2 regions of the Megalodesulfovibrio paquesii genome follow, and region 2 is predicted to be linked to the other one. Evidence: predicted binding sites of a transcription regulator. Region 2 holds the regulator's gene; the other holds the start of a gene.

Region 1 (3,406 bases), on a different contig from region 2:
CGATCAGGTCCACATATTCGCCGGTAGCGGCGTTGTAGCCGAAGCCGTCGGCGCCGCCGAGGACCTTCTCCAGCACGATGGCGCCTTCGACGCCGGCGTTGGAGGCGATCATGCGCAGGGGTTCCTGCACGGCGCGGCGGATGATGTTCACGCCGGCCGTTTCGTCGTCGTCAGCGGGGACCACGGCGTCCAGGACCTTGGAGCAGCGCACCAGGGCCACGCCGCCGCCGGGGACGATGCCTTCTTCAACAGCCGCACGGGTGGCGTTGAGGGCGTCTTCCACGCGGGCTTTCTTTTCCTTCATTTCGGTTTCGGTCGCGGCGCCAACGTTGATCACGGCCACGCCGCCCACGATCTTGGCCAGGCGCTCCTGGAGCTTTTCGCGGTCGTAGTCAGAGGTGGTTTCGTCGATCTGGGCGCGGATCTGCTTGATGCGGGCCTTGATGGCGTCGGAATTGCCGTAGCCATCGACGATGGTGGTGTTTTCCTTGTCGATGACAACGCGCTTGGCGCGGCCCAGGTCTTCCAGGGTCACGTTTTCCAGCTTCTTGCCCATTTCTTCGGCAGCCAGGGAACCGCCGGTGAGCACGGCGATGTCTTCCAGCATGGCCTTGCGGCGTTCGCCAAAGCCGGGGGCCTTGACGGCAGTCACCTGCAGGGTGCCGCGCAGCTTGTTCACCACCAGGGTGGCCAGGGCTTCGCCTTCCACGTCTTCAGCGATGATCAGCAGGGGCTTGGCCATCTTGGCCACCTGTTCCAGCACGGGGAGCATGTCCTTCATGCTGGAGATCTTCTTGTCGTGGACGAGGATCAGGGGTTCGTCCAGTTCACAGACCATCTTTTCGGGGTCGGTGATGAAGTAGGGGGAGAGGTAGCCGCGGTCGAACTGCATGCCTTCAACCACGTCCAGGGTGGTTTCCAGGCCCTTGGCTTCCTCAACAGTGATGACGCCTTCCTTGCCCACCTTGTTCATGGCCTCGGCGATGATGTTGCCGATGGTGGCGTCGTTGTTGGCGGAAATGGAGCCGACCTGGGCGATTTCCTTCTGGTCGCGGGTGGGCTTGGCAAACTTGCCCAGCTCTTCCACCATGGCGGCGACGGCCTTGTCGATGCCGCGCTTGATGGCCATGGGATTGCGGCCGGCGGCCACGAGCTTCACGCCTTCATTGAAGATGGCCTGGCCGAGGATGGTGGCGGTGGTGGTGCCATCGCCAGCGATGTCAGAGGTCTTGGAGGCGACTTCCTTGACCATCTGGGCGCCCATGTTCTCGAACTTGTCTTCCAGTTCGATCTCCTTGGCCACGGTGACGCCATCCTTGGTGATGATGGGGGAACCGAAGGACTTTTCGATCACCACGTTGCGGCCCTTGGGCCCCAGGGTGACCTTGACGGCGTTGGCGAGCTTGTCCACGCCGCGCTGCAGGCGTTCACGGGCATTGGTATTGAACAGAATTTCTTTGGCAGCCATTGAAGCATGCTCCTTGAAAGTATGAAGATCGGAGGGGAATGATCAAGTACGATAAAGGAAGACCGGCAGGGCCTAGTCTTCTTCGATGACGGCCAGGATGTCGTCCTCGCGCATGACGAGGTGCTCCACGCCATCAATCTTGATTTCCGTGCCGGCGTACTTGTTGAAGAGGATGATGTCGCCCTTTTTCACGCTCATCTTGATGTGGTCGCCGTCGTCGTCGGTCTTGCCGGGGCCGGCTGCGATCACTTCGCCGCGCATGGGCTTTTCCTTGGCCGTGTCAGGAATGATGATCCCGCCCTTGGTGGTTTCTTCGCTTTCCAGACGCTTGACCAGGACGCGGTCGTGCAACGGCTTCAGCTTCATGAGAAGACTCCTTTCAACAGAAGTGATGTGGTGATTGATTTCGCGACGCCGTCTTGTTGGCACTCGACAGCGACGAGTGCTAGCGCCGACTCAGCCCTTTTAACCACGCCACTGCGTTTGGCAAGGGGGGCACCGCAACTTTTTTTCAACTTTTTCCCTCGCCGCTTCAGATTCTTTTACACCCGATGCCCTTTTCATTTTCCCGCCCCTTTGCTAGTGCTGCCTCAACGCACGGTTTTTTTACCCACTGCTCCGCACCGTTGAATTTATGATTGCCGACTTCAGCCTGCTCGACTGCATCCTCGCCGGACTCTGCGGCCTGTTTCTGGTTCGCGGGCTCATGCGTGGCCTTTTGGCCGAGGTGGCCGGGCTGGCCGGGGTCATCCTGGGCGTCTGGGCGGCCACGCAGTATCAGGCCCGGGCCTTTCCCTTGTTGCACGATCTGATTGCGCATGAAGGCTGGGCCCGCATTGCGGCGTATCTGACGGTCTTTCTGGCGGCCTATATTGCCGTGGGGCTCACGGCCCGCGTACTGCGCAAACTCATGGATCTGGCTTTTGCGGGATGGCTGGATAACCTTGGCGGCGCACTGGCCGGGCTGACCAAGGGCACGGTGCTGGCGCTCATCGTCTTCTTTCTGGCTGATACCTTTGTGCCGCAGTCCCAGTTTGTGCAGGCCTCCCGCCTGGCGCCCTATGCCAGGGAATACGCCGGGATCCTCAAATCCCTGCTGGTGAACATCAAGGACGTGGCCCTGCCGCCAGCCCTGGCCCCCGGGCCGGACCAGCCCCTCCCTCCGGGCAATACCACGCCCGGCCAGCCTCAGCTGCCACCGGCGCGCCCGCTCCCCTCCGCTCCGCAACAACAAGGATGATCACGCCCTCATGGACGCTTTTGACAACCTGCGCCAGGTCATCGCCCGGCTGCTGGGTCCCGGCGGCTGCCCCTGGGATCAGGAACAGACGCCCGAATCCCTCTGCGACCATCTGATCGAAGAGGCCTATGAGCTGGTGGACGCCATCCGCTCTGGCAACGTGGCCGACGCCCGCGAAGAGCTGGGCGACCTGGGCTTTCTGCTCTGCTTCATCGGCGCGTGTTACGAGAACCGCGGGGACTTTACCCTGGACGAGGCCCTGCAGGGCATTGCCTCCAAGATGATCCGCCGCCACCCCCACGTGTTCGGGGATACGGAGATCAATTCCCAGGACGAGCTGCTCAAGAACTGGGAGCGCATCAAGCGCTCGGAAAAAAAGGGCAAGGATGGCCCCGTGGGCCTCTATGACTCCCTGCCGGAAAGCCTGCCGCCCCTGCTCAAGGCCTATCGTCTGCACGCCAAGGCCAGCCGCATCGGCTTCACCTGGCCGGACACTGCCGAGGTTGAGGCCAAGCTGCAGGAGGAGTGGACCGAATTCACCGAAGCCGTGGCCCAGGGCGATCCCGCAGCCAAGGAGCAGGAGTTCGGCGACTATCTGTACACCTTGGTCGAGCTGGGGCGCAGGCATGGCATCAAGGCCAACGCCGCCCTGGATCTGGCCAACCAGCGGTTTCTGGCCCGGTTCCAAACCATGGAGG
Region 2 (3,406 bases):
AGTTCGAAGTCCCAGACCCAGACACCGCAGGGCACGAACGGGGCGTGCTCCTTGACCTCCCCGGAATAATACGCCGCCAGGGCCGCGGCCTTGCCGGCATCATCCACCAGCCCGAACTCGTTCAGCGCCACGCCGTGCCGGGTCAGGGTGGCCTCCAGTTCGCCCTCTTCCCACCAGAAGCCCCAGAAGGCGCTGTGGGAAATCCAGTTGTCCGCCACGTCATAGCCGAGGAACTGCCAGCACGGATTGTCTGCCACATGCTTCAGGGCCAGGGGCTGCACCCCATGGTGTTTGCGATACCGGGCCGCGTCCGCCGTCGGGATGTCCACGGCAATCAGCGCCCCCTTCTCTTTGAGCGCCACGGCCACGGCAAAGAGGTAATCCGTATCATAGAACCAGAGGCCATTCGTCCACTGCTCGTATTGCTCCAGGCCCTTGCATTTGGGCCAGGTTCCATGGTCCGGGATGGCCGGATAGGTCTGGCGCCGGGTGAGAAACGCATGCAGCACGGAGAAGCCGGCAAACTCTTTGACATCTTCCGGATCCACCTCCCGCCGTCGTGCGTCCAGCCCGATGAGCACCCGGTCGGACGACGAGGCGGAAAGCTCCCAGGGGGAAGGCGGCCGGCCGGGTGCGCGCCGGCCGGGTGCGCGCCGGCCAGAAGCGCCCCGGCCAGAAGCGCCCCGACCAGAAGCGCCCCCGGTGGAAGCGCCCCCGGTGGGCGGCGCATGCTGTGCAGTCATGATCATTTCTCCTTAAAAACTGGTCCCGGGGCACTCGCTCCCCATGCGTCTGCCTCTGGCTACCATTTCTTCCTCCACCTTGACACCCCTCCCCCGCGTTGTTACCGGCTGTTGACAATCCTGTGAGCCGAATTGCCCGCCGGACTGCTCAAGGTGAACCGCCATGCACGCACTCACGCCGCGCGAACACGAGGTCCTCAAGACCATCATGGAGGACTATATCGCCACCGCCCAGCCGGTGGGCTCGCGGGCTGTTTCCAAACGCTCCGGCCTGGCGCTCTCCCCGGCCAGCATGCGCAATGTGATGGCCGACCTCACCGACAAGGGCTTTCTGGAGCAACCGCACACCTCGGCCGGTCGTGTTCCCACGGCCCAGGCCTTCCGCTTTTATCTGGATACCGGCCTGCCCCCCCGGCCCATCGACGAAGACGCCCGCACCCAGATCCAGACAGCCATCCTCTCCTCGGGGCTGGACCTGCACCGCATGCTCACCCAGGCCTCCCGGCTCATGGCCGGGCTGACGCATCAGGTGTCCATGGTCATTTCCCCTGGTCTGCAGGACGCGCGCTGGAAGGAGATCGACTTTGTGCGCATCAAGGCCGGGCTGGTGCTGGCCGTGCTGGTGCTGGAGGGCGGCGAGGTCTGCAACAAGATTTTGCCCGTGGAAGACGACGTCTGCGCCGATGAACTCCGGCGTTTCGCCAATTTCCTCAATGACTCCTATCGCGGAAAAACCCTGCGCGAGGCGCGCGGCCTGATCCGCAAGGAACTGGCCGACGCCCGCAAACAGCTCTCCAGACTCTGCCACTCCGCCCTGCTCCTGGCCAGGGAAACCTGCGACCGGCCGCCAGGACGCGACATCATCGTGGATGGCGCGGCCAACATCCCCCGACACGTCGAGTTTACCGACATTGAACGCCTGCGCGACCTGCTCTCCCTGCTGGAAGAACGCAGCCGGCTCCTGGATATCCTGGACAAAATCCTCGCCGCCGATCAGGACTCCCCCGGCCTGCGGGTGACCCTGGGGCAGGAAGACCAGTATCTTGGCGAAGGCCTCAAATCTTTGAGCGTGATTTCAACAGGTTATGGAGACAGCGCCACCCCCCGCGGCACCCTGGCCATCATCGGCCCCATGCGCATGGATTACGCAAGCATCGTTCCAATGGTTGACACCATCGCGCAAACGCTTACTTCCATGCTGAAAGCGCGGTTTTAGCGCCTGCTGCGCGGGGCCTGCGCCCGCATGTGGCAGCGTATGACTGCCCCTGCTTGTTTTGGCCGGCCGAGCCGGCCTTGTTTTTGGCCGGCGTGTGCCGCTGGCTGCACTTTTTTGTCCCAGGAGGAGAAAAACACCATGACCAACGACGGCGCCAACGCCAAGGGCCGCACCATCCCCGTCACCGACCTGGACGAGCAGGCGTCTGCCACCATGACTACCAATATGCCCACAGACGAAGCCCCGCCCACCCTGGCCGAAATGGCCCTCTCCGACGAGGAACTCAAGGCCCTGTGCGTGGAACGCATCTGCCCTGCCTGCACCGACAAGACCGTTGCCGACGACGCCCGCCTGCGCATGCTGGCCGAGATGGACAACTACAAGAAACGGCTGCAACGCGAAAAGGACGACTTCGTCCGGTTTGCCAATGAAAAGCTCGTGGCCGACCTCATCCCCGCCCTGGACGCCATGGATCTGGCCCTCAAGCACGGCGCCAATGTCCCCGGCTGCAAGGACGTGGTGATGGGGGTGGAAATGACCCGCAAGATGTTCCTGGACACCCTCTCCCAGCATGGTCTGTGCGCCGTGGGCGCCGTGGGCGAGGAGTTCACCCCCGAGCGCCATGAGGCCCTGGGCGAGGAACCCCGCGAGGACATGGCCCCCGGCCTGGTCTGCCAGCTCATCACCCGCGGCTACCTGCTCAAGGAACGGCTGGTGCGCCCGGCCCAGGTGCTGGTGAGCAAGGGAAAGTAAGTTTTTTTTCCAAAAACCCCTGTACAAAATTTTGACGCGTCTTACCTCAAACCAAGCGCGGCACTGCAGGCGAAACACCGCCTAACGTCGCGTCCGACTAAGACAATACCAAATCCAGATACAGTTCGTTCTTCGAGGAGGACATTCGGCATGGGGAAGATCATCGGCATTGACCTTGGCACCACCAACTCCTGCGTCTATGTAATGGAAGGCAAGGATGCCAAGTGCATCACCAACCCCGAAGGCGGTCGCACCACGCCTTCCATCGTGGCCTTCACCGACAAGGAACGCCTGGTGGGAGAGCTTGCCAAGCGCCAGGCGGTCACCAACCCCGAGCGCACGGTCTTCGCCATCAAGCGCCTCATGGGTCGCCGGTTCGACGCGCCCGAAGTCGGCACGTGGAAGGGCCACTGCCCCTACAAGATCGCGGCCCTGGACAACGGCGACGCCGGCGTGGAAGTGGAAGGCAAGAAGTACAGCCCCGCGGAAGTTTCGGCCATGATCCTGCAAAAACTCAAGAAGGATGCCGAAACCTACCTGGGTGAAACCGTGACCGAAGCCGTCATCACCGTGCCGGCTTACTTTAACGACGCCCAGCGCCAGGCCACCAAGGACGCCGGCCGCATTGCCGGTCTGGAAGTCAAGCGCATCATCAACGAACCCACCGCGGCCTCCCTGGCCTATGGCGCGGACA

The links. Region 2 encodes HrcA, which represses chaperone genes, less so after heat shock. Its sites were predicted from a motif close to TGTTAGCACTCNNNNNNNNNGAGTGCTAACA; they were not measured.
Region 1: groES (co-chaperone GroES) is a predicted target of HrcA. The motif match lies at 1,889-1,919, and genes of this name have one in related genera.

The regions. Positions count from the first base shown of each region.
Region 1 is NZ_BAAIGQ010000007.1:147,712-151,117, reverse strand. Features, by position in the region: gene groL (chaperonin GroEL) at 1-1,468, opposite strand, end outside; gene groES (co-chaperone GroES) at 1,541-1,834, opposite strand; gene ACYQ00_RS17100 (CvpA family protein) at 2,103-2,708, shown strand; gene mazG (nucleoside triphosphate pyrophosphohydrolase) at 2,719-3,406, shown strand, end outside.
Region 2 is NZ_BAAIGQ010000008.1:229,698-233,103, reverse strand. Features, by position in the region: gene ACYQ00_RS19340 (hypothetical protein) at 1-743, opposite strand, end outside; gene hrcA (heat-inducible transcriptional repressor HrcA) at 907-1,959, shown strand; gene ACYQ00_RS19330 (nucleotide exchange factor GrpE) at 2,098-2,712, shown strand; gene dnaK (molecular chaperone DnaK) at 2,863-3,406, shown strand, end outside.